Regions from separate parts of the Paenibacillus sp. FSL H7-0943 genome, predicted to be linked through region 2. Evidence: riboswitches for the same ligand, from Rfam matches in the RefSeq annotation. Region 2 holds a riboswitch; each other region holds the start of a gene.
The links. A riboswitch is a leader RNA that binds a small molecule or an ion and turns the genes downstream of it on or off. The one in region 2 is predicted to bind thiamine pyrophosphate.
Positions count from the first base shown of each region.

Region 1 (9,940 bases), 770 kb from region 2:
TGTATATGTTATGGGGAAAAGAGCCTGACAGTGTATCTGTTAAAGCGCTTGATACCGCACTTGTGCTTCATGCGGACCATGAGCTGAATGCTTCAACTTTTGCAGGCAGAGTTACGGTTGCAACCTTGTCCGATATTTATTCCGGCGTGACCTCCGCTATCGGCGCACTAAAGGGTCCACTTCACGGTGGGGCGAATGAAGCCGTTATGAAGATGCTTGAAGAGATCGGAAGTTTGGAAGCGGTTGAACCTTATATTCGTAAGAAGCTGGATAACCGCGAGAAGATCATGGGCTTCGGCCATAGAGTATACAAAAATGGTGATCCACGTGCTAAACACCTGATGAAAATGTCACTTGAACTTGGCACAATGAAAAATGATACTACGCTGTATGATATGTCCGTAAATATCGAGGAATTGATTACCGGACAAAAGGGACTTAAACCGAATGTTGATTTCTATTCGGCATCAGTTTATACACAGCTGGGTATTGAACGTGAGCTGTTCACTCCTATCTTTGCAATTAGCCGGACTTCAGGCTGGACTGCACATATTCTGGAGCAATATACAGATAACCGTATTATCCGGCCACGTGCAGAATACACAGGTATGATTGAACAGAAATACGTTCCAGTAGACGAAAGATAGAAGGGCAGCCTTGCGGGCTGCTCCTAAAGTTTAGTAGAATGAACCCTAGAATATATGCAATAATGCATATTCATACGTAGAGAGTTTTGTTCGAGGCTTGTCCATGAGAAATTAAATCCCACAAAACTTTAGGAGGAATACACTCAAATGTTGAAACTAGAAAAATTCGATCTGCCAACAGAAGGCGAACAAATCACAATTAAAGATGGTAAACTGCAGGTTCCTAATCATCCAATCATTCCTTTTATCGAGGGTGACGGCACAGGCCGTGATATTTGGAAGGCCTCCAAACGCGTACTTGATGCAGCAGTAACTAAAGCTTATGGCGGCACAAAGCAAATCGCTTGGTACGAAGTTTTTGCTGGCGAAAAAGCCTTCAATACATATGGCGAATGGCTGCCAAATGATACTTTGGAGGCAATCCGTGAATATTTTGTAGCTATTAAAGGTCCACTTACGACTCCAATCGGAGGCGGTATTCGTTCATTGAACGTAGCTTTGCGTCAAGAGTTGGATTTGTACGTATGTCTGCGTCCAGTTCGTTATTTCGAAGGGGTTCCTTCTCCTGTTAAACGTCCTGAGTTGGTGGATATGGTTATTTTCCGTGAGAATACGGAGGATATTTATGCAGGGATTGAATATCAAGAAGGTTCTGCTGAAGTGAAGAAAGTCATCGAATTCCTGCAAAAAGAGATGGGAGTTAACAAAATCCGTTTCCCTGAAACTTCTGGTATTGGTATCAAACCAGTATCCTCCGAAGGTTCAAAACGTTTGGTACGCGCTGCTATTGAATATGCGATCAAACACGGACGCAAGAGCGTAACGCTTGTGCACAAAGGAAACATCATGAAGTTCACTGAAGGTGCCTTCAAAAACTGGGGTTATGAAGTTGCTGAGCAAGAGTTCGGAGATAAGGTCTTCACTTGGAATCAATACGATGTGATTAAAGAACGTGAAGGTGAAGCTGCTGCCAATGCTGCTCAGAAGGATGCTGAAGCTGCGGGCAAAATTATCATCAAGGATGCCATTGCGGATATCGCATTGCAACAAGTTCTGACTCGTCCGACTGATTTTGATGTTATTGCTACCTTGAACCTGAACGGGGATTACCTGTCTGACGCGCTTGCTGCGCAAATCGGCGGTATCGGTATCGCTCCTGGAGCGAACATTAACTATATTTCTGGACATGCGATTTTTGAAGCCACTCATGGCACCGCACCTAAATATGCAGACAAAGATGTTGTGAACCCTGGTTCCGTGATTCTGTCCGGCGTAATGTTGCTGGAGCATCTGGGTTGGCAGGAAGCAGCAGATCTGATTTATAAAGGTATGGAAACAGCTATTAATAACAAAACCGTGACTTATGACTTTGCCCGCCTGATGGAAGGCGCAACTGAACTGAAATGCTCTGCATTTGCCGACGAGATTATTAACCACCTCTAAGATAGGCTGGCTCAACCAACTGAATATATTGAAGTTTAGCTAATACAAGCTATACCGACACCGTTCTAGGAGGAGAATCCTTGGCAATCAAACGTTATAAAATTACAGTTGTAGGTGCCGGTTTTACTGGGGCTACTACAGCTCTTATGCTTGCTCAAAAGGAGCTTGGTGACGTTGTGCTGCTTGATATCCCACAAATGGAGAACACAACCAAGGGGAAGGCACTAGATATGCTGGAAGCAGGTCCTGTACAGAAATTTGACAGTCAAATTACAGGAACCTCAAGCTATGAAGATGCTGCGGATTCAGATATTGTAATCATCACTGCAGGGATTGCCCGTAAACCTGGAATGAGTCGCGATGATCTCGTGAACACCAATGCAGGTATTGTGAAGTCGGTATGCGAGAACATAAAACGTGTAGCACCAGATTCCATCGTAATCATTCTGAGTAATCCAGTTGACGCTATGACCTATGCGGCATTTAATGCGCTGGGTTTTCCGAAGAGTCGCGTAATTGGACAATCCGGAGTGCTGGATACAGCCCGTTATAACACGTTTATTGCACAAGAGCTGAAGGTATCTGTTGAAGATGTACGTGGTTTCGTATTAGGCGGACACGGCGATGATATGGTACCGCTCGTAAGGTATTCCAGTGTCGGTGGCATTCCAATTGATACATTGATATCTGCGGAGCGTATTGATGAGATTGTGCAACGTACACGTGTGGGTGGCGGAGAGATTGTTAACCTCTTAGGGAATGGTAGTGCTTATTATGCACCAGCGGCTTCTTTAGTTCAGATGGCGGAAGCTATCTTGAAGGACAAAAAACGGATCATTCCGGTTATCGCTTTGCTCGAAGGAGAATATGGCTACGATAACCTGTTCATGGGTGTTCCGGCGTTACTTGGTGCCAATGGTATCGAGAAAATTTTTGAACTGGAGCTTACAGCTGAGGAAAAAGCGGCTTTAGATAAGTCTGCTGAATCCGTGCGTAGCGTAACAGCTGTGCTAACTGTATAGATTGTGACAGAGGTATGAAGAAACCCCCATTTTGTTCACTTAAAATGGGGGTTTCCTTTTCTTCTTAAGCAATAATGGGTATAATTAAATGTAACTATTATCACAGTTAAATCGGAGGAGATATGTTATGGATTGGAACGTTTTGTTTTTCTTACATATGATCGGAACCTTGGCACTTGGCTTCTACCTTGTGCTACCCTTTATCCTAGGACGTGCAGAGAAACTGTCGTCTGGGGCTAAAGAAGGAACGTTAAGTGCAGTAACCGGATTTAATCGTTTTGCGCAGTATGGATTGGTGATCCAACTCCTTACAGGCGGTTACATGATGACCAAAGGTGATTATTCAGTAGCGTGGATGATTATTGTTGTTGTGTTACTGCTAGCGATGTTTGCGCTTGGCGGTATTATGAGCAAGCCTTTGCGTCTTGCAGCAGCTGGAATTCGTGAGAACCGCGACGTTAGCGCAGAGACTGGCAAATTGCGCACACTTAGTGCACTGCTTACGGTGTCATTGCTATTGATGGTATTCTTTATGGTGTTTAACGACATAGTTTAATTTACAGCGAATTATACCCGCCTCCGTAATGGAGAGCGGGTTTTTCGTATGTTCCGGTAATTTATCTTCATTCCGTTAATCCCTGATAGGATCCGTATAAGACTTCGGCCGGTAATTTAACGGAGAAACACCCGTCCATCGTTTGAATTGTCGGCTGAAGTGGCTCTGGGAAGCAAACCCGAGTTGTTCAGAAATCATCTGTATTTTTAAATCGGTATGAAGCAGCAAATGTTTTGACTTCTTTAATCTTAGATTAGTTATGTACTGCCTAGGAGATATCTTATATACCTTTGTAAACAACTTATGGCACTGCACCCGACTTAAGCAAAGCTGCTCAGCAATCAAATTAACCGTGAGCTCCGGCAAATGAATATTGGCTGCAATATATTTTTCGATCTGATGAGCAGTTTCCACCTCGTACAAAGAGTTTGCTTGTCGCGCTGCGTTGGAATTCTCCGAATTCGAGAGCTGTACATCAATGAGTTCAGTCAAAATCATCAGGATGATCGCTTGCAAACGAAGCCTTTCTTTTACAAGAATCATTTCTTCAATTTCCTCGGGAAATCCAGTGGAGGCCGTCGTGGCGAGAATATTGTTCTTAATAAATTCATCCAAATGTTCCAGTTGGTGATTTAATCCCGAATGCTGCATTTGCTGGTTATTCCATTTCTGTACAGCTTGAGACTGAAACCAATCACGAAACTTTAAATCGTCAATATCGAAATGAAAGGAGAGGTAGATATAGTTGCTCAGGCCAGAATTAACTACATAATGACGTAAGCCAGGTGGAATAATTAACCAATCTCCTTTACCAAAGGCAATGGAACTTCCTTCTACATATTGATGGGAGTTGCCGTCGTAGCAATACAATAGTTCGAAGATTTTGTGATGATGATCAGGGTATGCCCACCCAGGTTCTGCTACACGATAATGAACACCGATCAGCTGCAGTGTACTCATAATGTTCGGAAAGCTGACTTTGTAAGCGATAGGAGTTCTCCTCCTTAGGATCAATAGGGATGTTCTTAATTATATCAAGGATACCTATACATATGACCGTTTTGCAGTGCGAGCCGTTGATCATTCCATAGTTTTCTTTACAAAAGGTCAAAAAAAAGAATGAAATCATCATTTGAATCACTTTAGAGAACAGGGATAATGGAGGAACCTAGGGAAGTATTTCGAGAAACGGAAGGAAGTGTAATGAAGTGGGAAAGTTGTGTAGGAATATACTAATCTTATCTTCTTTACTAATGGCTTCATTGACTCTTACTCACGGTAAAACAGAGGCATCCCTATTAAAAGATGGGGCAGAGAGGCAGCCTCCAACCCAAATTGCAAGCGTATACAAGTTTAATTTTACAAACCAAGTTAAAACAGGATATCAATCCGTTAGGTATGATCCTAATCGCGGTGCACAATTGTATGACTCATCTTTAGGTTATGGTTTTGTTCAAGAGACCAACGCTTTACCCGCCAGAGAAGTGCACACCGACTCAATTACATCCGATGGAACAGGTTTTTTCATCACAGAACCTATTTTTTTTGCTGAACCTAAATCTGAGAAAGATAATTATAACAACTACGGAATGGCGTTTCGAATGGATGCTCCCCCTGGAACCTACAACGTATATGTAAAAACGACTTCTGACGCAGAGGATGGGATCGTGTCAGTATCAGGAATGCAGACCAGCCGCTTGTTGAAAAGTGGACATTGGGACGCTGCAAAGCTTGTACCCGTCAAGCATACGGCTGTAGCCAAAGGGAAAGAGTGGACTTATACGTATGTAAACGGCCGTGACCATATAGATATTGAGATCGAACCGAACAAAGTGAACACAGCTGTGGGGATTGAGGAGATCATACTGGAACCGATTTTGCCACAGCATAGAGCAGTTGGTGCTCTTCCGAATTTATTTATACTTGGAGATTCCACGGTCAAGTCCTACACCTTCGACGAAGCACCAATGAGTGGTTGGGGCCAGATTATTGGCAGTATGTTTAATCAACATAAATTGAGTGTAACTAACTATTCCATGGGAGGACGCTCGTTTAAAAATGCCTATACAGAAGGTCGACTGAACGACATTTTACTGAATGGCAGCATTGGAGATTATGTGTTTATTCAATTCGGACACAATGATGAGAGCGCAGATGAGTTCAGACGTTACGGCAGAGGTTCGACAGAAGCAATGTATGAAAATTACCTTAAAGAAGTCTATCTCCCTGCGATTCAAGCCCGGGGCATGATACCAGTACTGGTAACCCCAATGTCCAGAATTAAAGGGAATGCAAGTCCGGGATATATCTATGAAAATTCTTTTAAATCAAGAAAGTTTGTAGATATTCTTAAACGGGTCGCAGATGAATCTGGAGTTACACTTATTGACCTTAACTCGGAAAGTCTGAAATATTATAACGAGATCGGTGTAGAAGCAATAACATCCCTCTTCATGTCAATTGAAGCCGGAGAAACGCCAGGCAAAACAAATGACGGAAGTTACGCTAACGGGCATCCTTCAAAGAAAGTCGATGGGACTCATTTTAAAGAAGCGCTCTCCAAACAATTTTCACGGATGATTGTCACGGAGCTTGTAAAGAAAGGTGCTACTGGCGATTCTACTGCTGCCTCCATTACTCCTTACCTTAAAGGGAACGTTAAGCATGCGGCACTAACAGGGAACTGGGGTAAGATTTTTCCGGAAATAACGAATGATACGACGACTGGGGAAGCTGCTTATTACCGTAATCAAATTGAAAAATTAATCCAGCTGGGAGTAATGGGCAAAGACCGTCAAGGGAATTTTAATCCGGATACGGAGATGACAGTTGCTGAATTCACACGCAGTATTTCTAAGTTAATGAAAGTGGAAAGATCAGATCTTGCCTATTATCCGAAAGGTAAGCTGTCACGTGAAACGATGGGTGCTATTCTCTATGACGTTTACCAAATAAAGTTTGCTAATAAACCTAAGTACATGACTGATTATAACGGCACAGCAGTAGTGCCAGGAGATCCTGGCTATGATTCGAATCTGGAGCCAGGAGCTAGAGGTGCGATGTACTATCCTCTTGTATCCTGGACGCAGCTTGTTGATACAGCGGACATTTCTCCTTATTTAATTTCAAAAGTGAAAAGTGCATATGAATTAGGACTCATTAGATCTGAAGTGGGGATTGCCAGAGGCGAAATGGTCAATGGGACAGAACTAGAACCTAAAGCTATAGTGACCCGGGAGAAAGCGGCCAAAGCTCTGTACTTTATGTGGGTGCTGGAACATGAAGTGAATGCAGAAAATCATGTTTCTTCTCAAAATAGTCAGGGTGAACAATTCAAGGCACAGCAGCGATGCTGTGTCTATTTGTATGCAGTGAATTCCTCTCCACTTACAGCAGTGTATCTCTCACGGTTGTTTATTTCTACTTTCATTGTGGTAAGTAAGATTCGTAAAGCGATTTAAGAAAATGACAAACCCAGCGTATAAACGTGCATAGTTGTGCCATCCTAAGACGATCAGTTAACTATCAATTTGCTTAACGAGAGGAGATAGGGAAGATGTCAGGCAACAATAAACAAGCTACAAAAACCTTACCCCCACAGGAGCAGCATCATCAGCCAGGGATTGAGAGTGAAATGACGCCGCTGCCCAAATACGAGCCGGCAAATTATAAATCAGCAGGTAAACTGCAAGACAAGGCGGCGTTAATTACCGGTGGAGACAGCGGAATTGGGCGTGCAGTTGCTGTGCTTTTTGCTAAAGAAGGCGCTGATGTGGTCATTTCATATCTTAATGAACACTCAGATGCAGAGGAAACTAAACGTCAGGTCGAGCAGGAAGGCCGCAAATGTATCCTAATTCCAGGTGATATCGGTGACGAGAAATTCTGTAAGGATCTTATTAAACAGACGGTGGAGGGCTTAGGAAAGCTTGATATTCTCATCAATAACGCGGCAGAGCAACATCCGCAAGCTAAGATCGAGGATATTACTTCCGAGCAGCTTGAGCGTACTTTCCGTACGAATATATTTGCGATGTTCTATTTAACAAAAGCAGCTATGCCTCATTTAAAAGCAGGATCTACAATTATAAATACAACTTCAATTACCGCTTATCGCGGAAGCCCGCAGCTGCTGGACTATTCATCAACTAAAGGAGCTATTCTTAGCTTCACACGATCCTTGTCCACGAATCTGGCAGAGAAGGGCATACGGGTAAACGGTGTTGCACCAGGTCCAATCTGGACACCGCTGATTCCCTCTACCTTTGATGCAAAACAGGTTAGCGAGTTTGGAGGTACACAGCCTATGAAACGGCCTGGACAACCAGAAGAGCTGGCACCAGCCTATGTATATCTGGCCTCTGACGATTCCAGTTATGTGACTGGACAGGTTATTCATGTAAATGGTGGCGAGGTAGTAAACGGTTAGATCAGTACAGCTAATGTGAATAAATGGGTGTATTTCAATAAAAAAATATGTTACTATAAACCACGTTAGCATTTTAAAATTGTATATTTATGTCACTAGGGGTGCCGATTGGCTGAGACGGAATGGATTTCCGGACCCTTTGAACCTGATCTGGTTAAGACCAGCGTAGGGAAGTGGAGAACGAATTTCTGTTGTCGGGCTATTTGTAGTGCCGTCTATATACAGATTCTGACTGCCTTCCTTACGGGGGGCAGTTTTTTTGTTTTTTACTGACCTATAGGGAAGTGAGAAAGGAGATCGTGATATTGCAAGCTGAGATCCATCTAATATCAGACGGCAAGCTGCAACTGAGACATTTTGTTGAACTAGCTGTCACGGTGCAGATATGGGTCGATTATATTCACCTGAGAGATAAGCAATGTCCTGCACGCGAACTACTCGCTGCGGCACAGGAGCTGTTGGCTGCCGGTATGCCCGCTACCAAACTGATAATCAACGACCGGATCGATGTAGCCTTGGCAGCTGGTGCCGCGGGGGTTCAGTTGGCTTGGCACAGTCTGAGTCCGGTTACAGCCCGGCGAATTGCACCTCAGCTTCGGCTGGGGAGATCGGTTCATTCTCCGGAAGAAGCGGCGAATGCCTCAGAGCAGGGAGCTGATTATTGCTTGTTTGGTCATGTATTTCCCTCGGATAGCAAGTTAGGGCTGCCCGCACGTGGGTTAGAGCTGCTTGCAGAAACGGTGAAGACCAGCTCTATTCCTGTAATTGCGATTGGCGGAATTAGCCCCGCTAATGCGGCGCAGATCATCAGGAAAGGTGCGGCAGGAGTTGCTGTGATGTCCGGTATTTGCGGAGCGGATGATCCTTATGAGGCCGCCAAAGCTATTCATAAGGCGGTTCATTCATAGCCTGGAGGTAACAGCACGGGCGAAGGGGGTGATTCAGAATGAAGCTGTTGATTAACGGGAAATCCGCAGAGTGTTCTGGTGGTATTCAAACTATAGCTGATTTGATCAGTCTTCCTGAGTGGTCAGGTCGTCTGATGATCATTGAGCTGAATGGAGAAATTGTCAGTAAGGAGAATTATGAAAGTACTGCTCTGAGCGAGGATGATCGTTTGGAACTGGTGCACTTTGTTGGTGGGGGTTGAGATGGAGCGGTATAGAATTTTGAGAAATTTATAAGAACCAAAGGGAGGTAATTTCATGCATGACCCGTTACATATTGGCGGCATCGAATTAACCAGTAGATTATTTATCGGAACCGGAAAATATAGCCGGAATACGTTGATCCCCGAAGTGATCGCAAGCTCTGGTTCTCAGGTGATTACTGTAGCGCTTCGCCGAGTGGACCCGCAAGGTGGAGCAGAAAATATCATGAACCACATTCCCGGCCACATGACTCTTCTGCCTAATACCTCAGGAGCGCGTACAGCGGAAGAGGCAGTCCGTATTGCAAGATTAGCAAGAGCTGCGGGACTGGGGAACTGGGTCAAGATCGAAGTGATCAATGATCAGAAATACCTGCTTCCAGATAATCTGGAGACCATACGAGCTACAGAGATTTTAGCAGCGGAGGGTTTTGTAGTATTGCCATATATGAGTCCGGACCTTTCGGCTGCTTTACGTCTGAGAGATGCCGGTGCTGCTGCTGTGATGCCGCTTGGTGCGCCGATCGGGACGAATCGCGGCCTGCGCACCAAGGAGCTTGTGCGTATTCTTATTGAAGAAGTGAATTTGCCGATTATTGTAGACGCCGGGATTGGCAAGCCCTCGGAAGCGGCGGAAGCAATGGAGATGGGGGCCGCTGCTGTTCTGCTTAATACGGCTATCGCAACGGCACG
Region 1 is NZ_CP150148.1:2,158,678-2,168,617, forward strand. Features, by position in the region: gene citZ (citrate synthase) at 1-647, shown strand, start outside; gene icd (NADP-dependent isocitrate dehydrogenase) at 795-2,090, shown strand; gene mdh (malate dehydrogenase) at 2,171-3,112, shown strand; gene NSQ55_RS09275 (hypothetical protein) at 3,240-3,668, shown strand; gene NSQ55_RS09280 (AraC family transcriptional regulator) at 3,744-4,628, opposite strand; gene NSQ55_RS09285 (GDSL-type esterase/lipase family protein) at 4,877-7,129, shown strand; gene NSQ55_RS09290 (SDR family oxidoreductase) at 7,225-8,097, shown strand; TPP riboswitch at 8,185-8,286, shown strand; gene NSQ55_RS09295 (thiamine phosphate synthase) at 8,397-9,005, shown strand; gene thiS (sulfur carrier protein ThiS) at 9,044-9,247, shown strand; gene NSQ55_RS09305 (thiazole synthase) at 9,303-9,940, shown strand, end outside.
Region 1: another riboswitch for thiamine pyrophosphate. It lies ahead of NSQ55_RS09295 (thiamine phosphate synthase); the one in region 2 lies ahead of NSQ55_RS12660 (ABC transporter ATP-binding protein).

Region 2 (9,940 bases):
CAGCAGCTTCAGCCAAAAGGACTACATCGCCTTCACCTTCGCCAGCATCCACCCCTTTAATGGACCAACTCTCCCCAATCACATTAGCGACTTCAGCCACATTCCCCCGCAGTGCGGTGATTTGCATCTCATTCACTAGTTTTTGAGTGACAGCGGTCCGATAAGAAGTTGCGCCTGCACCTACCGGGTCAAGCACTAGGGGAACCCCGTGTTTATTAGCGGATTTACCAGCGAGCAACATAGATTGAATGGCGTAGTCATTGAGTGTGCCTATATTTAGAACTACAGCAGACGACATAGCGGCGATGTCGATCACTTCTTCGTGGGCATCCGCCATAAAGGGAGAGGCACCCAGCGCCAACAGACCGTTGGCTGAGAAATTGGCTACTACAATATTAGTGATGTTGTGGATCAAGGGGTTGGATTCCCGTACTTTGGCTAAGTAACTCATCATAATTCCTCCTCAAGCTTGTATGATTAACCAACTAAACGTTACAGATTGATAAAAGCTTCCTGTGCTTTAATATCTTCTGGTAGAAGATCGTTGGTGGATAACCACTGCTGAACCTTTTCCCAAGATGTCGGGTCTTGATAACCAAAAGTTTGATCGCCTGCATTCATCAGCGGCAGTAGAATTTCAAGACTTTTTTTCTCAATCTCCTTGTCGAGCGGTGAAGTTGCATCTTCATGTGCAATCAGTAAATCCAGGGCTTGTTTAGGATTCTGCTCCACAAATTCCTGTCCTTTTGTTATGGCATTTAGAAATTTTTTAAAGTAGGCTTCAGAATTTTGCAATCCTTGTTCGCTGGCCACCAGCACAAGCTCATAATAGTCAGGTACTCCGTAATCCGTTGGATTAAGCGAGGTGACCGGATGTCCCTCTTTTTCAAGGATCAGTTGTTCATGGTTGATGAACCCGCCCATTATTGCGTCCACTTGTCCTGTAGAGATCGCAGGGATAAGGTCAAAACCTACATCAATCAGCTTGGCGGATGAAGGATCGCCTCCATCACTCTGGATCATTGTCCGAATCATCGCTTCATAGAGCGGAATGGAGGAATAGCCGATTTGTTTTCCCACGAGCTCTTTGGGACTATGAATACTGCCTGCTTGAGGAACCATCAGATGATTCAGTGGATGCCGCACGATTGCTGCAATCGAACGTACAGGGATTTTCTCGCCGCGTGCCATAAGCACCTGAGGCTGATAGCTGAGCGCTAGATCAATTTGATTCGCTGCTACAAGCTTTAGGGCGTCATTGCTGTCCGCAGGCATTTTGATCTCGACATCCAAACCTTCCTCTTGGAAAAAACCTTGCTGTTGCGCAGCGTATAGAAAGGAATGAACGGCATTGGGATACCAATCAAGCATAATCGTCAGCTTGTGTGACTGCTTATTTTCGGTATTGGAGGAACCGGTTTGGGAGTTATTATTTAGCTTGTCTGCCTTCCCGCAGCTGCTTAAGAGCAAAAGTGTGCATACTAGAAATACAGAAATAAGTCCTCGTTGTGGGGATTTTAAATGATTCATTGGTTAGATCCTCTTTTCTTTAAAAATAATTGTTCGAGTAAAGCTATCGCCATAAAAAGCACAACACCAAGCGCGGACAGCAGAAATACAGCCGCGAACATTTCATCGCTCTGCATATTTCCGGCCATTCTGCGGCTGAAGTAACCGAGTCCTTTACTGCCGCCGAGCCATTCCCCGATAGTAGCTCCGATGACGCAGTATACAATGGACAGCTTTAAGCCAGAGAAAAAAGCAGGCAACGCCAGTGGAATTTGGGTTTTGACAAGCAGCTGCCAGCGGTTTGCACCAAATGTTAATAATAAGTCCTTGTAAGTCTGGCCACTTATACGAAGTCCATCATATGTACTCACTACGACGGGAAAAAAAGCCGTTAAAAACACCACAGCCACTTTGCTCCACAGCGAATATCCGAACCACATAATAAAAATGGGGGATAGCGCAATTAATGGGATCGTCTGGCTAATGATAAGAAAGGGATAAATGGCCTTTTCTATGGGGCGATACAGGAACATTCCAGTACCCAGCAATACACCACAAACCACAGAAAGGACAAAACCTACCAGTATCTCCTGCAACGTCGCTAATAAATGTTGTCCGAATAACAATTGACTGTGCTCGATCAATGCGATGCCAATAGATGAAGGTGCAGGGAGAATAAAGGCTGGAATCAAGTGAAGGCGAACAGCTGACTCCCAGATTACAAGAATGAGCAGTACCAGAAGAATGAAGGGACCATAGTTGTCTAGATGTTTTTTAAAAGGTATAGGTTGCATGCAATCTTCGCTCCAACTCTGCCCGTAGTGCTATAAACCGGGGTTCATAGTTCATCTTATAATGTCTTGGTTTTGGTAGATCGACAATGATCTCCTGTAATTCGCTGTGCGCACCGCCAGATAATAAATAAATCCGGTCACTGAGCAATAGTGCTTCTTCCAGATCATGAGTGATGAGCATAATCGTCTGATTCAGTTCACCCCATAACTCCAACAGCCAACGGTGTATCTCACGTTTGGTCATGGCATCGAGAGCGCCAAAGGGCTCATCCAGCAGCATAAGACCACTTCCGCCTCCAGCCACTAAGGTGCGCAGAAATGCTACTCGCTGTTTCATACCTCCCGAAAGTTCATGGGGATAAGCCTTCTCTACATCTGTTAAGCCGAAGCGGGCCAACATTTCCCGAATCTGAGTGATCGTTTTCTGTTTACTAAATCTGGGCTTGATCTCCCAGGGCAAAAGGCAGTTGTCGAGCACTGTTCTCCAAGGCAGCAATAAATCCTGCTGAGGCATATAAGCGATCTGACCTAAACGACTAGCGGTTGAGGGGAGCGTAGGGAGTTTTATTTTTCCATGAGTAGGTTCGAGTAAACCGGCAACCGTTTTGAAAAATGTGCTTTTCCCGCATCCGCTAGCACCTACTACGGAGACGAATTCCCCTTGCCTGATATCCATGGATAGATTTGCGAATACAGGGGGTTGTTCAGTTTCCGGAAAAGAGTAGGTTAGGCCTTGAATAGATAAAATGGTCCTGATGATCTAACCTCCTAATATTTTTGTGGAGCGCCTAAACAAATAAAGACCCATCCATTTCCAGAGGAAATGAATGGGTCAAAAAGTTCATTCTGCATAATAACACTTAACATGCTTGATGAAAATTCTGCTCCACTTCCCTCCGCTGGTATGATCCAGATCAGGTTCCAAGGGTCCGGAGCTTGAAGCTCCGTCTCAGTCGGCCGACTCCCCTAGTGAAATAACAGGTCCATATTAATTTGTTTATAAATATACCATATCTTTCTGAGAAGTAAAGAGAGAAAGAAGTGAAGGATTAATCCAAGATTGGGTAAGATATAAGTAGAAATCTAGTTAATATTACAATTCCGATGTATATAATCGGAAAAAAGTATTGACGATCATGTGATGGCAGTGTACTATTCAATTTACCGGAAAAAAACCGGATAGAGAGAGGGGATTTAATAATGAAAAAATGGAGTTTAACTATTATATTGGCGTTAACCGTGGTCCTTGTAGCGGCTTGCGGCAATAATTCGAATACCAATACGGCTGCTGAACCAACAGCTGGAACGAATGGTGGAGCAGCATCTTCAGCGCAAAACAGTTTGGAGGCTGTGAAGGCCAGCGGCAAATTGCGGATAGGTACAGAAGGGACTTATGCACCTTTTACTTATCATGACACTGCGGGGAAATTGACGGGTTTTGACGTGGAAATTGCCGAAGAAGTAGCCAAACGTTTAGGTGTTGAAGCTGAATTTTTTGAAACTCAGTGGGATGGTATTTTTGCTGGGATGGATGCGAAACGGTTTGATGTCATTTTTAATGAAGTTTCCATTAACGAAGATCGCAAAGTGAAATATGATTTCTCTGAACCCTATATTGTATCCAAGGCAGTATTGATCGTGAGCGAAAACAATGAGGATATTAAGACCTTTGCTGATCTAAAGGGTAAAAAAGCCGGACAATCCCTGACCAGTAACTTATCCGACATCGCTCGTGAGAACGGTGCTGAAATCGTAGCTACGGACGGTTTCAATCAAGCGATGGATCTGCTGACTTCGGGACGTATTGATGCAACTGTGAATGATGGCTTGTCTTATCTGGATCTGAAAAAACAAAAACCAGATGCAAAAATTAAAGTGGTTGATGAGATTCCTGAAGGCTCACAAAGTGCTGCGGTATTCCTGAAAGGCAATGATGAGCTGGTGAATGCGGTCAGTGATGCGATTAAAGAGATGAAAAGTGATGGAACGTACTTGAAAATTTCCGAGAAATACTTTGGAGCTGACGTTTCAAAATAATACAAGGCTAGCAAGGCTAATTAAGCCTAGAAGCTAAAAAGGATGTCTGAATAATGGATGACCGCAAAATACAAATTTTCTTAGATACACTGCTACCCCTGCTTAAAGCCGGGGTGGCTTTTACCATTCCGTTGGCGCTACTTTCCTTTGTGCTTGGATTGATTTTGGCGATCCTAACCGCGTTGGCACGTCTTTCACCGTGGGTAATTCCGAAGCTAATCGCCCGTTTTTATGTATGGGTCATTCGGGGAACCCCGTTGTTAGTGCAGCTATTTATTATATTTTATGGTTTGCCGGCTGTTGGTATTGTACTCGACCCTTTCATTGCCGCCACCATTGGATTTACCCTTAGCGTAGGGGCTTATTCATCGGAAATCGTACGCGCTGCTATCCTGTCGATACATAAAGGCCAGTGGGAAGCTGCCTTCTCAGTCGGGATGACTCGTGGGCAGGCTCTGCGCCGCGTAATTCTGCCACAAGCTGCACGCGTTTCTGTACCGCCGTTATCCAATTCTTTTATTAGCTTGGTCAAAGATACATCGCTTGCAGCGATCATCACCTATACGGAGATGTTTAGAACTGCTCAGCAGGTAGCCTCTACCACTTATGAGCCTCTGTTGGTATACTCCGAAGCAGGATTGTTTTATTTAGTGTTCTGTTCTGTGCTGTCGGTGCTGCAAAATTACTTGGAGAAACGACTCGATCGTTACTCTGCGACCTAAAGGAGAGATACTTGTGATTGAAATCATTAATTTGCATAAATCCTTCGGCGCACTCCAAGTGTTAAAGGGTATTGATCTGAAAATGGAGCATGGAAAGGTACTTGTCATTATTGGGCCATCCGGCTCCGGAAAGACCACACTGCTGCGCTGTTTTAATCTGTTGGAAATCCCGGATCAAGGCAGCCTGTCACTTGGGGATATCACCATCAATTTTACAGATCATAAGAAAATTCCTCAGAATTCCGTATTGGCCCTTCGGCAGAAAACAGGGATGGTCTTTCAATCGTATAATTTATTCCCGCATATGACTGCGCTTGGCAATGTGATGGAGGGACAGGTAACTGTCCTGAAGCGATCCAAGGAAGAAGCGCGTAAGCGGGGGCTTCAGCTGCTGACTAAGGTGGGTTTGGCTGATAAAGCTGATAACTATCCACATCAGCTGTCAGGTGGACAACAGCAGAGAGTGGCCATCGCCCGGGCTATGGCAGTAGATCCAGAAGTGTTACTGTTTGATGAGCCCACTTCGGCGCTCGATCCCGAGCTGGTAGGGGAAGTGCTCAAGGTTATCAAACAATTAGCAGCAGAAGGTATGACTATGGTGATTGTGACCCACGAGATGAAATTTGCCGCCGATGTAGCGGACCGGATCATTTTGATGGATGGCGGTCATATCTTAGAGCATGGAACTCCGCAAGAAGTGCTGGAGCATCCGAAGAATCCCCGGGCTCTGCAATTTCTGAATAGACTGAATGGTGAAGAAGAGTAGAAAGACAATATACAAGAAAAAGCAGCTCGGGAATCATCCGGAGCTGCTTTTTCTTGTGTAGATTATTCAAATGAGAAGAGTAACTGAAATTTGGCTTATCCTCCAGTTTTCAGGAACTCCAAAGCGTTGTAGAGCATAATCGCTGCTTCGGCACGGGTGAGTTCGCTTTTTGGATTAAACTTTCCGTTAGCGTCTAGAGTATTGATCTTGTATTTCAGGGAGCGCTGAATACTGCCTTGATATGCAGGGGTCAGTGACGCTTCATCGGCGATATCTACTGGAACGATATTGATCATCGGCAGATTACCAACGCCTTCGATCGCTTGCACTAGATAGTTAGTGAATTGCTCTTTGGTCATAATTAGGCTAGGATCAATGTCTTTTGGAAGCTTAACTTGATTGTAATAAGCATTGATAAAGGCTTCAGCGTACCAGGCTTTGTCTTTTACTTTTGTGAACAAGCCGCTGGCAACAGGAGCTTTGTTAAAGTCAATGGCTGCGAGGCTGAGCTGGAGACCGCCGGAGATAAACTGAATCCCTTGGGCTGTAGTTACCTTAGAGCCAGGGAGAAATTGAGATTCGCTGACACCTTTAATTAACCCTTGATTTTTTAAAGAAATGATTTTTTCTTTGCCGTTTATGTTATCAATATCCTTAAAGGTGTTCCCAGCTGCAAACATCTGACCACCCAAAGAAAAGGAGAAAATGGCTACGGTTGTGATCGCTGCTAGTGTGCTCTTTTTCATGTTCATGTCTTTTCACCTCGTTGTATGGATAGGCTCCTTAGCCTTTGTCACTCCTTTAACGTTGTAAATTATGGAAAGGTTGCGGTCTAATCTGTATTATTTCACGAAAAAGTAGATTTTAATAGAAATATGGGCCAGATTGGGGTGTAGTACTTTGGATAAGTGGCATGAAATGATATAATGATGTCAGGCTCTTTTCATTCGTGGTTAATTTTGTTATGATTATATCGTAACGATTACTATTTATGGTTTGTCTTAACTGCATAAATAGGAGCGTCTCAGAGGGTACGGATGTTAAATCGTTCCGGGAAGGTAGGAGACCAAATGGATCAAATATCAAATATCAGTCAATTGTTTGCGGCGCAAAAATATAAACTAACGCCTCAGCGTGAAGCTATAGTGAACGTTCTGCTCGACAATGAGAAGGATCATTTAAGCGTAGAAGAAGTATATATGCTTGTTAAGAACAGCTATCCACATCTGGGCCTGGCAACGGTATACCGTACACTTGAGCTTTTATGTGAGCTACACATTGTAGAGAAGATGAACTTCGGAGACGGAGTTGCCCGTTACGATTTGCGCGGGAACGATCATTCGCATATGCATCATCATTTGATATGCAGCGTATGCGGTCGGTTGGAGGAAATTAAGGACGACTGGCTTGTGGAGCTGGAGAGAAGAGTGGAACGTGAATATGGCTTTAACGTCACGGATCACCGCCTTGATTTCAAGGGTACTTATGGAACATGTAAACGTACTGGCTGCAAAAAAGCAAAAGCAGAAGCAGATAAAGCAGTCTCGTAAGATTGCTTTCTAACCTAAAGACACAGGCTTTCTCCAAGCCTGTGTCTTTTTTGACTCGTGAGTTTTAAGAAGTCTAGCTTCGAGTAGGTACAAAGGATTTGATCCACGTTCCGAAACTGCCAGGGTTACGGCTCTGAACGAGAATTACACCTTCTCCACGGAAGCGGCAGACAAGTGCTTCACCACTGGTTATGCTGTTAAGCCAGCCAGAGGCTGCCTTTTCCACCTTGTAGTCCATATAGTCTGGCCATGCTACGAGGTGTCCGTTATCGATAATCATTTCTTCACCAGGTCCTAAATTTATTGCATGGATAGCACCGAAGGAAGACAGGAACACCGTTCCTCTGCCACTGATTTCTACAATGAAGAAGCCTTCACCGGAGAAGAGCCCTCTGGTTAAATTCTGCATTTTGGTATTTACTTGAATGCCTTCAGTTCCGGCGAGAAATCCGTCTTTTTGAACTAACAGTTTATACGATCCGTCTAATTCTATCGCCTGAATATCGCCGAGTGAGCCAGGTGACAGCAATACCTCACTTTGACCACGGGTCGCTCTAAGTTCTTGAAAGAAGAATTTCTCACCGCTCAGCATTCTCCCGAGACCGCGCATTAAACCACCATCCACGGTTCCTTTTAATTCTACGTTAGGCGACATCGCGACCATTGCGCCCATTTCAGCCTTTACGCTTTCACCGGGATTTAGTTGGACCTTTAACATAGCAAAAGCACCTTCATACAAAACCTGGTAATTCATCCTTTAAACCTCCGCATCTATTTAGATAAGATAGAATACTAGCTTTGCTCTAAGTGTAACGGAATTCTTGCTTCGCTCATAGTCTGGAATATGTTAAAATGAAGTTGTCTTATAGATGTAAGATCAATAATCATTCACCCATGAATAGGAGAGTGGTGTCACATGGCACGAACCAAGACACAAAAAGCCTTGCGTAAGGCAGAGCGCTCCGGAGCCTGGTGCGCAGCACAGAGTCGTAGATTGAATAGTGATTATGGAGCCATTTCACAGCATGTACGATTAACACCAAGCAAGCAGGAACAATTGAATAAGAATAGATATAAGGGGCAGATCTTCCAAGATGATGCTCCTTTTTTATTGGCTATTTGATAAGAGAACATCGCTCAGCGTATAGTAATTGAAGAAATAATATATAGGAGATGTATCCCTGATGAAACAAAATAAATATGACGATTCGAATTTCTTCTCCGCCTACCAGCAAATGCCCCGTTCTATTGGAGGGCTTGCAGCAGCAGGAGAATGGCATGTATTAAAGGCGCTTCTTCCAGACTTACATAATAAAAGTGTGCTTGATCTGGGCTGCGGCTTTGGCTGGCATTGCCTATATGCCCGTGAGCAGCAGGCGAGTTCAGTTATAGGTGTGGATATCTCTGAAAAAATGCTGCAACAGGCGCGTGAAAAAACGAACGATCCTGCTATAACTTATATCCAGCTGCCGATTGAGGACATTGATTTTGCGAGCGAGCAATTTGATGTGGTTCTCAGTTCATTGGCTTTCCACTATATTGAATCTTTTGCAGCCATCTGCCGAAAGGTGCATTCGTTTCTTAAGCCTGGCGGGAGTTTTATTTTTTCAGTGGAGCATCCAATCTTTACTTCACGTGAAGAGCAAGACTGGTATGCCGATGAACAAGGAAACCGCCTGCATTGGCCCGTAGATCATTATCAATCAGAAGGACTTCGTGAAACGAAATTCTTAACAGAAAATGTGATTAAATACCATCGCACGATTTCCACCTATTTCAATGACCTGATTGAAGCTGGCTTTACTATTAAAGCGGTTAAAGAACCAAAGCCTTCAGCAGAAATGAGTAATGATCCATGGATGAAGGATGAGGAGCGTAGACCGATGTTCCTGATCATTTCGGCTGTAAAAGAGTAATCTCATGCTCACGAGTTATGTTCGAATATAGAAGCGGGGGTTGTCCTAGAAGTAGCTTTTTCTACTAAGGGACAACCCTTTTGCAATGAAACGGGGTTTCTTTATTTACACCTGTTCTCTGCTGTGCACACGATATTCTCTTGGTGACATCCCGAAACGACTTCGGAAGACCCGGTGAAAATAGGTATAGTTCGCAAAACCACAAGTTTCTGCTACTTGCTCCAGCGGCATGGGACTGAAGGTTATCCGTTCTCTGGCCATTTCCAGTCGGACATCATTTACATATTTAATAATACTGGTCCCAAAGGCTTCCTTAAATAAATGAACGGCCCGCGAGACGGATATACCCACAAAACCTGCTACATCCTCCAATAGAAAGGGTAGGGTTGCGTGCTCCTCAACATATTGCTTCATTCGGTATGCCAGATAACCTTTTGGAGTAATTGCTGGCTGATCTGTAATTAGCCGGTCGATTTCCATACATAGAATTTGCAGATAGCAGGCAGATATTTCTGGAGAGAAGTCGGAAAGTCGACGGTGCTCCAGAATCAATTGGCGAAACAAGCCAAGAAAACTCTCACTAAGCGGCACACTTAGGCGAGTGGGTCTTTGTGAACGTTGCCACCATTCATCAATCCATGTTCCT
Region 2 is NZ_CP150148.1:2,931,251-2,941,190, forward strand. Features, by position in the region: gene thiM (hydroxyethylthiazole kinase) at 1-451, opposite strand, end outside; gene NSQ55_RS12650 (ABC transporter substrate-binding protein) at 493-1,530, opposite strand; gene NSQ55_RS12655 (ABC transporter permease) at 1,527-2,303, opposite strand; gene NSQ55_RS12660 (ABC transporter ATP-binding protein) at 2,284-2,979, opposite strand; TPP riboswitch at 3,178-3,281, opposite strand; gene NSQ55_RS12665 (amino acid ABC transporter substrate-binding protein) at 3,504-4,340, shown strand; gene NSQ55_RS12670 (amino acid ABC transporter permease) at 4,394-5,062, shown strand; gene NSQ55_RS12675 (amino acid ABC transporter ATP-binding protein) at 5,076-5,828, shown strand; gene NSQ55_RS12680 (S-layer homology domain-containing protein) at 5,924-6,580, opposite strand; gene NSQ55_RS12685 (transcriptional repressor) at 6,899-7,378, shown strand; gene NSQ55_RS12690 (TIGR00266 family protein) at 7,452-8,132, opposite strand; gene NSQ55_RS12695 (hypothetical protein) at 8,295-8,501, shown strand; gene NSQ55_RS12700 (class I SAM-dependent methyltransferase) at 8,563-9,294, shown strand; gene NSQ55_RS12705 (AraC family transcriptional regulator) at 9,400-9,940, opposite strand, start outside.

Region 3 (9,940 bases), 2.4 Mb from region 2:
GTAACGCAGACTCTGGTTCCGAAACCGCAAGGCGTATCTCGCCAGCAGCCTGTTGTTGCAGATTAGCTATTGTATCTTGGTATACCATTTGCCCTTGGCGAATAATACCCACGGTATCTGCCATTTGTTCAATTTCACTAAGCAGGTGACTGGATACTACAACCGTAATTCCTTGCTCCTGTGGCAAACGTTTGATAAGCCCACGAATTTCCTGAATCCCTGACGGGTCGAGTCCGTTCGTTGGCTCGTCCAGAATAAGCAGCTCTGGATTCCCTAGCAAGGCAGCTGCGATACCGAGTCTCTGCTTCATCCCGAGGGAGAATCCTTTGACCGGACGTCTCTCTTCCCCGGTTAGAGAAACAATATCTAGCACCTCAGCGATTCGTGACTTCGGAACATCCAGAATGCGGCGGATCGCTTCGAGATTGTCCACAGCACTCAGATGCCCATAATACGAGGGGGATTCGACAAGCGACCCTACCTTCCGTAAAATTTGCAGCTTATTCTTCCGAAGATCCTGGCCGAACACTTCAATTTTTCCAGATGTCGGTGTAATTAGGCCAAGCAGCATACGGATTGTTGTAGTTTTCCCAGCTCCGTTTGGACCCAGAAAACCATAAATCTCTCCCTTACGGATATTTAAATTCAAATTTTCTACCGCAGCCCGGCCACGATATTTTTTCAATAAATCCTTAGTTTTAATCACTGTTTCTTCCATGTTCTTCACCTCGGTATACAGCATAACGTCCCAAGGTTAAGAACAAGGAAGTGCCAAGTTTAAGTTTTGTTTAAATTTCACGACGCGGATCAAAGATTACAATAGAAGTGCCTTTGCCTGTGCTCTCCACAACCCATTCCAGCTCCATATGCTTCATCAAAAGATCGACGATAGACAATCCCAAACCTGCCCCCTTGTAATCGGATGGACTCTGAATGCCTCGACCATGATCCGCAATAATTATGGCACGTTGTTCATTACGTTGCTCCGTTGAGATCCCGACATAATGCCCGCTGCTGGCATGTCGTACAATGTTTTGATACAAATTATCGAGAATACGGCGGAACCAGACCTCATCCACCCTCCAGAATAGCGGTTCGGCTTCCAGGTTAATATCAATATCGAAGCCCTCTTTTTCCCATACGGGGTACCAAGCAGCCGCACTCTCCCGTAACAAGCGTAGAACATCTTTACGTTCCAGCTTTAAGGTTACCCGTCCACTATTGAGCAGATTGTAAGATAAAAGATTCTCAATCAGGACGCTAAGATCCGCAATACGCTCATCCATAAGCTGTAAGGACTGCTTACCTTTTGAGGTCAGATCCTCTTTGGTCATAACATGGATATGGCTGCGAATGACGGTTAGGGGTGTGCGTAAATCGTGAGATAAATTCGAGACTAGACGCTTACGCAACTCTTCCTCTTCTATTTCCCTGCGTCGGCTTTCATCCAGTTTAGTTACCATCGTATTAAAAGCTTCCTCCAAGCGACCGATCTCGTCCAGTTTTCCTGTCACTATAGACTTAGGCATTCTATCCGGGCCTGTGATCGTCATCGCGGTTTGCAGTTGCAGCAGCCGTTTGCGAATTTTTCTAAAGAACATCCATGAAACCAGAGCGAACCCTCCAAAAAGGGTAAATAACACAAAGTTATACCAAGCCCAAGCCCCTAATCCCCCATAAGCCCCTTTGTTCAGCAGCTTGCTTGGAATTTGCATCACCATAAATCCCTTGTCTGCCTCCACTTTGTCCCCCACGAAAGCAACGATGGCTAAAGGATCACGATTCGTACTTTCTTTCATAAATGAAATAGCCTCAGCCGCAGTCCACTGATCAGGAACTTCAGGGTAAATCTTATCCTTATCCCCTTCTTCAGGCGTGAGAATCAACTGGGTTTTTCCCTGCCCGTCTACCCAAAACATAGTAGCCTCGGTGTATTTTCGACTCAATTCAATCAGCCGCTGATTTATGGCTTCCGAAGAAGCATTTTCTAAGTGAAGTGCCTCTTTATGCCACATAGTCTCCAGCGGTGCAATATTCGAATACAGGGATGTATCTACAGGCGGGGCACCTTTGGTCACTTCGTTAAGAATATTGTAGCCAACAAAAGACAACGGAAGGACCACAGGGATAAATAGCAGTGCAGATACGATAATTAGCAAATACCCTGATAACAAGGAGGAATTACGTTTCTTGCGAATGCGCTCTAATCCTCTCATGCTCTTACCCGGTAGCCGATCCCACGGACAGTTTCGATAATTTCCGGATTACCCGGATCAAGCTCCAGCTTTTCGCGCAAATAACGAATATGTACCATCAGAGTTTTATCCCCTTCGATATAAGCCTCACCCCACACGGCCTCGTAGATCTGCTCCTTCGTCATAATTTGGTTAAGATGACGCAGCAAATAGGAAAAAATCTGAAATTGCTTACCTGTAAGCATGATTTCTTCCTGAGTCTGAGCATTCATTACGCGGTTATCCCCTTCATATACGACTAGATGTTTAAGTGTGAGCGAATCCTGAACAGATGCCCCATTCCTTCGGAGCAGCACCTCAATTCGAGCGGCCAATTCATCCGGATGAAAAGGCTTGGTCAAATAATCATCTGCGAACTCCAAACCTTGCAGCTTATCATCAATAGAGGTCCGGGCGGAAAGCATCAAAATGGGCAGCTTAGGGTAAGAACGTTTCAAACGTTGCCCGATCGTAAACCCGTCCAGACCTGGTAGCATAACATCGAGAATAGCCAGTTGGCAGGCGCCGGCTTCTTCCATTGCTCCTTCGCCGCTCCGTAACCAGCGGACACTATATCCTCTTTCGCTTAAATCAGCAGACACTACACTGCCAATTTCACGATCATCTTCAATATATAACAGAGTAACGCTCATGTAGCTTTAGCTCCTCCCCGATATGAATACCTAAAAAGTTGAAGTCATTATAACACATCAAACAGCCCTCCTACCCCATATGGGATAGGAGGGCTGTTTGATCAATTCAAAGCTATAGCTTACGGCTGCCATACTCCATGCTCTTTATTGCTGCCTACATACTCAATACGTGTTGGAGTAAGCTCCAAAATTACATAATTAGGATCATCAGGTCCTGTAAACCATGGCTCCAGCTCTTTATTCCATACCTTGGAGCGCAAGCCTTCATCCTTAGAGACGGTAGCAGTTGCTTCAATCTCCAGCACATCTTTGCTTCCGCCTGCCTCATAGCCAAGCAGTACAAAAGCATTCGGATTATCGGATAACTCCTCCACTTTATGAGTTTTGCGATTTGTAGCCAAATAAATTCTCAAACCCTCATGGAAAATGGCCATATAACGTACTTTCGGCTTATTTCCTTCTTCGATCGTACCAAAGGAACCGAACTTGTTGTCATCCAATGCCTTAATAATGAGTTGCTCCAGTTGTTTGTTATCCATTACGTAAATCTCTCCCTTCAAGCATGTAAACAAAAGTTTATATATCCAAGCTCACCGTTTGGATTTATCATAACAATGGTGCTTATTATAATGTACCCTTCAGGTTCACATTGAATCCGACCTTACCTCATAAACTACTTCAAGATAAGGAGCTTACTTCGTGAAAAAACTGATTTGGATCGGCTGTCTTTCCTACTTCGTTATCGGTCTGGCACATGTTGTGCTGGGATCTATTCTGCCCGTTCTACTGCAACATTATGATCAAAATTATAGTGCTGGCGGTGAATTAATCTTTAGTCAATTCGCTGGTTTTTTAGCAGGTGTGTTGGTCTCTCCCCTGCTTAATCGCCGCTTCGGAAAACGTGGAGGCATCCTCATTGCCACCAGTCTTCTACTAGTTGCAGAAATTGCCTACGCCTTTCTACCGCCTTGGGGCTGGATGTATGTTATCGCTGTTGCCGCAGGTTTTGGTTTCGGGATGATCGAAGCTGTTATCGGCACCATTATTATTGGTGCTGTAACCGAAGGAACTGCTATTGCAATGAGCCGGCTTGAAGTGCTATTCGGGATAGGCGCACTCGTGATGCCGCTTATCGCCAGTCCGCTCATTGCTGCCGGAGCGTGGAGATTGGCCTTTCTAATCGTCGCTGCCTTCTCCTTAATTTCTCTTATCCTCTGGACAAGAGGGCATTTCGGTAATCTACAACGAATGCTGGATGAACGCGCCTCTGTCCAAGGAGCAGACAATTCGCAATCCTCAAGCTCACGTTCTAACAAAAAATTTCCGTATAAAGGTAAGCAATGGATTCTGTTAGGGATCTTCATCGTTTTCTTTTTTCTTTATGTAGGCACAGAGATGAGTTTAGTCAACTTTATGCCGGCTATCTTTATTGCCAAGCTAGGGATGACGGAGTCTGCCGCAGCACTGACAGTCACTTTCTTTTGGCTGGCGATGTCTACAGGAAGATTGTTTGCGGGTGTAATTGCCGAAAAAATATCTTATCGCGTGTACATTCTCAGCAGCTGTTTACTAACCTTGTTACTGCTGACACTCTTTCCGTTCACTGACAATCGAATGGCTGCTTTCATTGTAATTCTGCTGCTGGGGCTGTTTATGTCCGGTATTTTCTCCGTTGCTTTAGTCTACTCCAGCAAAATGCTGCCTGGCACCGAAGAGTCAACACCCAGCATTATGATTGCTTCCGGAGGTGTTGGCGGTGCTTTGCTACCTCTGTTTATGGGCTGGTCTATGGACCATTTAGAAGTGGCACAAACAGCCGGATTACTGGCCGCTTTTGCCGCCTTCTTGTTTCTGCTAAGCATTGCCGCATGGAGGTTCCAGTCCATGCAAGCGTTGAAAGGAAAGAGTTCCCGTATTTAGAACAGTATCAACGTTATCCTTTTAGGGTAATGTGATCTATAAGCATATTCTGAGCACAAGGATGGACGATGAATGAATGAGTCTTCAACTGAGCCTTTGTTACATACTGCGCTCATGCAGTTTATATTTCCCTTTTCTATAAAAAAGGGCGATTCTAAGCAGCTTATCCAGCAATTACAGGACGACGGCTTCACACGTTTTTTTCTGGATAATAAAGAGCTTGAAGCTGCCTATTACGGAGATGGCTACTGTGTTTCCCATGAACGAATGGAGCGCACCTATTTACCGTTTGCTGCACATGTCCTTTTTCCACGCAGGAAGGATGCCGACTCGTTTCGCCGTTTTTCCAGAGTAAATAATCTCGACTGCATTCTGGAGATTCCGCAGCAATCTATATTTTTCAAAATTCTCTCGACGGATATATTCATATGTCCTTTTCAGCTTGGATTCGTGACGATACGTGTCCAGCTGGAGGGGGATTCAATTCCCTTTAGTATTGCCCTAGAATTCGCGGATCGTTTCCGTGCGCTAGAGAATACCTTCATACAGGATGATTACACTTATATTCATTGTGGGGAACAGACCTATGAGATGGTAGAGGATTTTGTCTTCCGAAATTTGGTGGATGGACTGGAGCCATATCTGGATCAATCGGATATCAATGGGGCTTATTTCGAGACCCTTCCTTTTTTCGTAGATGAAAGAATGCAGGTGCAAGCTTTTTACGGCTTTCAGAATGAAGAAAGCTCTGATGAGATTAGTGTAAATCTACGCTATCGCGCCTCACAGCTTGATGGAATTAATCTGAACGGAAAGCCCTATGCCAGTGCCAGCGATCCAGCGTATATTGCAAACTATTGTCATGAGCATTCCTATAATCGCTGGGGTCCAGACACATATTATATGATGAATGAGCAAACCTTTTGCTGCATGACCCGCGCTGAACAGGAGATTGCTGTTAGTCTAGCCAACCAGATGTACGGGCAATATTATTACGGATTTTTACTCAATATTTTCCACAAAATCGTTCTGCTAAAGCTCGCCAATATGCACTCCCGACTTCGGATTAATCATGATTATGAGGAAATAGACAATCTAATCTACTCCATCAATAAGTTCTCGGCAAAGTTCTACTTCTTGGAGTTGATTTCCCAGTCGCAGGGCCGGGAGATATTTCTTCAGCTGCGTAAAGTATACGGAAACGACGCTTTGTTCGAGGAAGTGAAAGAAACCTTAAATGACCTGTTTCAGTATCAGGATAAGTTTCAGTCCAAGCGACGGGATAATCTGCTGATGATTCTTACTGTATTTACGGTAGTAAGCGGGATTTACGGCATGAATCAGGTCATTGACGATCTGGATGGAAAGATTCAATGGAGTAAAATGATTGGTTATTCTCCCTTTGAATTTCTTGCCCTCTTCGTGATCATGAGCGGGATTCTGATCAGCGTTGTCCTCACGCTAGGGGCGCTGGTTAGTGAGCTTAAACGGCGTCACCGCAAGAAATATAAAGATCTAGACTAGCAAAAAAGAAACTACTTGATTGGAAAAATTCAGGAGTGCACTACTAGACATTCCGAGTACAGCCGTCTATAATACACCGTATGCGAGAAATATAAGATATAAAGTATGGGTACAAAACTTATGCTTACTTATATTGCACATAGAAATACCCGTTAACTTCATAGAACCAGGGGTGCTGGAATTGGCCGGCTGAGATTGTATCCCACAAGATACTGACCCTTATACCTGATCTGGATAATGCCAGCGTAGGAATCGCCAATTGGTTCTGGTCCCTGTGACCTTAACTAACCTTGCGCCAAGCCAGCGTCCCGATCACTCGGGGCGCTTTTTTTGTAAGATCACTAAAAGATGTAGAAAAACGTACATACTACACTTTACGGTTCATGTTGTGAAGACGGGATTCTTGTAACCTTAAAGGAGAGAAGAAGACATGCACCTTAAAAAAGCACTTACGTTGTGCCTCACCTGTGTACTCATTCTTGCCATTGCCGGATGCGGCAGCAACAATGGGAATACAGCCGGAAACAAAGCAAATGCTACTGATCCAACTGCTGCGGCTGGGACGGATGCTCCAAAAGAGCTCACCAAAGTTAAAGTCGCACTCGACTGGACACCGAACACAAATCATACCGGTCTATACGTAGCTAAGGATCTTGGTTACTACGCTGAAGAAGGTCTGGACGTCGAGATCGTTCAGCCAGGCGCAGCGGGTTCTGATACTATGGTTACCTCTGGCGAAGCCGCTTTTGGCATCAGCGCCCAAGAAGGATTAACGCTAGCCCGTCTACAAGGCGTGCCCCTTGTCTCGATAGCAGCTATTATTCAGCATAATACGTCGGGATTCGCTGCTCCAGTAGATCGCAATATTAAATCACCAAAGGATTTTGAAGGTAAAACCTACGGAGGCTGGGGCTCACCGGCCGAAGAAGCAGCCATGAAAGCTATCATGGATCCTGAAGGTGGCGATGTGAAAAAGGTGAAGCTGATCAGTATCGGTGAAGCTGATTATTTTACCGCCGTCAAACGTGACATTGATTTCGCCTGGATTTTCTACGCTTGGACTGGTGTTGAGGCTGAGTTGCGTGGCGAGCCATTGGATATGCTGTACTTAAAGGATTATGCGCCGCAGCTCGATTATTACACGCCTGTGCTGACGACGAGTGAGAAGCAAATTGCAGATCATCCTGATCTGGTGAAGGCCTTCATGAAAGCCACATCAAAAGGTTATCAATATGCCATTGATCATCCGGAAGAGGCTGCCGGTATGTTATCGAAGGCCGTTCCTGACCTGGACGCCGACCTTGTCCTAGCTAGCCAAAAATGGCTTAGCCCAAAATACAAGGACGATGCTGCCCGCTGGGGCGAGCAAAAAACCGAGGTCTGGCAAAATTACGGCGACTGGATGTATGATCTGAAGTTGCTGGATAAACCGCTGGATGCTGCTAGTGCATTCAGTAATGATTTTTTACCGGCGGAGTAGAGAGCGGACTTCAGAACCAAGAAGGTTGGACGTTACTTGAGGAAGGAGGAACGGAGCGTAGTGATGTGCTACGTGAGTACCGGACTTCCCAAGTTCGTTCAAGATTCGATGTCGAGTTTGCTTCCTGAGTTACTTCGTTATCAAAGTTGGCTTTTTGAACTTACCTTATAAAATGAGAGGATTGATTATTGTGGCTAACACCCTACTAAGCATTCAAGTAATTCCAAAAACTCCGAACAATGAGGATTCCATCCCATACGTAGATAAAGCGATTGAGGTCATTCAGAAATCCGGTGTTAAACATCAAGTGAATCCGCTGGAAACCACAATGGAAGGTGAGCTTAGCGAGCTGCTGGAGGTTGTGCGTCAGATGCAGGAGGCGTTGATCGAAGCAGGCAGTCCAAGCGTAATTTCGCAGATCAAAATCGCTCATAATCCTAACGGAATCAGCATGGATAAATTGACGGAGAAATATCGGCCGTGAGATCGACCTGGAAGCTAATATGGCCGCCCCTTGTGGCGGTCGTCTTCTTTTTAACCGTATGGCAGCTATCTGTATCTGTATTTCATATTGAATCCTGGATTCTGCCGAGTCCTGCTGATATTGCCCGTGAATCCACCAGTAACGCTTCTGGTCTTTGGGCTCATACGATGGCTACGCTGCGGCTCACTTTAATTGGTTTTCCCATTGGTACGGGGGTAGGCCTGATCGTTGCTTTGCTTTTGCATCTTTTGCCTTGGGCTAGACGGGCTTTTTATCCACTTATTATTCTGAGTCAAAATGTTCCCTCCATCGCGCTCGGACCCCTGCTCATTATCTGGTTCGGCTTTGGTCTTTTGCCCAAAATCGTGCTGATTACACTAGTATGTTTCTTCCCGGTAGCTGTCGCTGCGATGGGCGGTCTGGCCCAAAGTGATCAGGTCATGATGAATTATATGAAAATGGCTGGCGCAAGCAAGTGGCAAATCTTCACCAAGCTGGAGCTGCCCTCTTCTATCCCGGCACTATTTTCCGGCGTAAAAATATCTGCTACTTATGCGGTTATGGGCGCCGTGGTCGCTGAATGGATTGGCGCGGATAAAGGTATTGGTTATTATATGCTCCTGCAGAAATCCGCATATCGTACGGATCGGATGTTTGTCGCTATTGTTATTATTGTACTTTTAAGTCTTGTACTCTTTGCTATTATTGCATTGCTGGAAAAATGGCTGGTTCGCTGGAAGCCGCGCCGTAACTCATAGAAAGGAAGATGCCTGTATGTCTCAAGCGACGCAAATGCAACACAGAACAACAGAAGTCATAAGCTCTCCTGAAGCTCATACCGTGGCACCCGCCCTTGAAGTGAGCGGCATCTCCAAATCTTTTTCCCATCGTCGCCGTGAGACGAAAGTTCTGAATAATGTCTCTCTCAAGGTAGAGCAACAAGAGTTCGTTTCGATCGTTGGTCCTTCCGGCTGCGGAAAAAGCACCTTATTCCATATGATTGGCGGCCTTGTGAAACCCGATGCAGGCACGATCCGCATGAACGGTAAGGTCGTTACAGGTCAACGCGGTGAAATTAGTTATATGCCGCAGCAGCCTGCGCTTTTTCCTTGGCGTACGATTGAGGATAATGTGCTGCTTGCTGGGGAGATCAAGGGCGCACTGCGGGAGGGAGCCCGCGAGGAAGCGCGCCAGTGGCTTGCCAAGGTTGGGTTAAGCGGTTTCGAACATGCTTATCCGCATATGTTGTCTGGCGGGATGCAGCAGCGTGCAGCTTTTCTCAGAGCATTGCTCGCTCCCCAGGAGCTAATGTTGCTGGATGAACCTTTCAGCGCACTCGATGCACTAACTCGCAGTGAAATGCAGCGCTGGCTGCTTGAGCTGTGGGAAGAGAATCGCCGCTCTGTGCTGTTCATTACTCACAACATTGAAGAAGCGTTGCTGCTCTCTAATCGTATCTATGTATTTTCCGGTCGCCCCGGCTCCATTCTGCATACAGTCGATGTGCCGTTTCCGCGGCCACGCCGTGATGAGATTACGGACTCTCCCGAGTTCCTTAAGCTCAAACGCCAGTTGTCACAGTGGATGCGAGAGGAACAAGCTAAAAATAGGCAGCCGCTAGCTTAATCGCTAAGCTCTGTAAACT
Region 3 is NZ_CP150148.1:482,858-492,797, reverse strand. Features, by position in the region: gene NSQ55_RS02200 (ABC transporter ATP-binding protein) at 1-718, opposite strand, end outside; gene NSQ55_RS02195 (HAMP domain-containing sensor histidine kinase) at 789-2,216, opposite strand; gene NSQ55_RS02190 (response regulator transcription factor) at 2,213-2,887, opposite strand; gene NSQ55_RS02185 (pyridoxamine 5'-phosphate oxidase family protein) at 3,007-3,426, opposite strand; gene NSQ55_RS02180 (MFS transporter) at 3,587-4,807, shown strand; gene NSQ55_RS02175 (hypothetical protein) at 4,880-6,331, shown strand; TPP riboswitch at 6,490-6,600, shown strand; gene NSQ55_RS02170 (ABC transporter substrate-binding protein) at 6,762-7,811, shown strand; gene NSQ55_RS02165 (MTH1187 family thiamine-binding protein) at 8,002-8,295, shown strand; gene NSQ55_RS02160 (ABC transporter permease) at 8,292-9,053, shown strand; gene NSQ55_RS02155 (ABC transporter ATP-binding protein) at 9,088-9,921, shown strand.
Region 3: another riboswitch for thiamine pyrophosphate. It lies ahead of NSQ55_RS02170 (ABC transporter substrate-binding protein); the one in region 2 lies ahead of NSQ55_RS12660 (ABC transporter ATP-binding protein).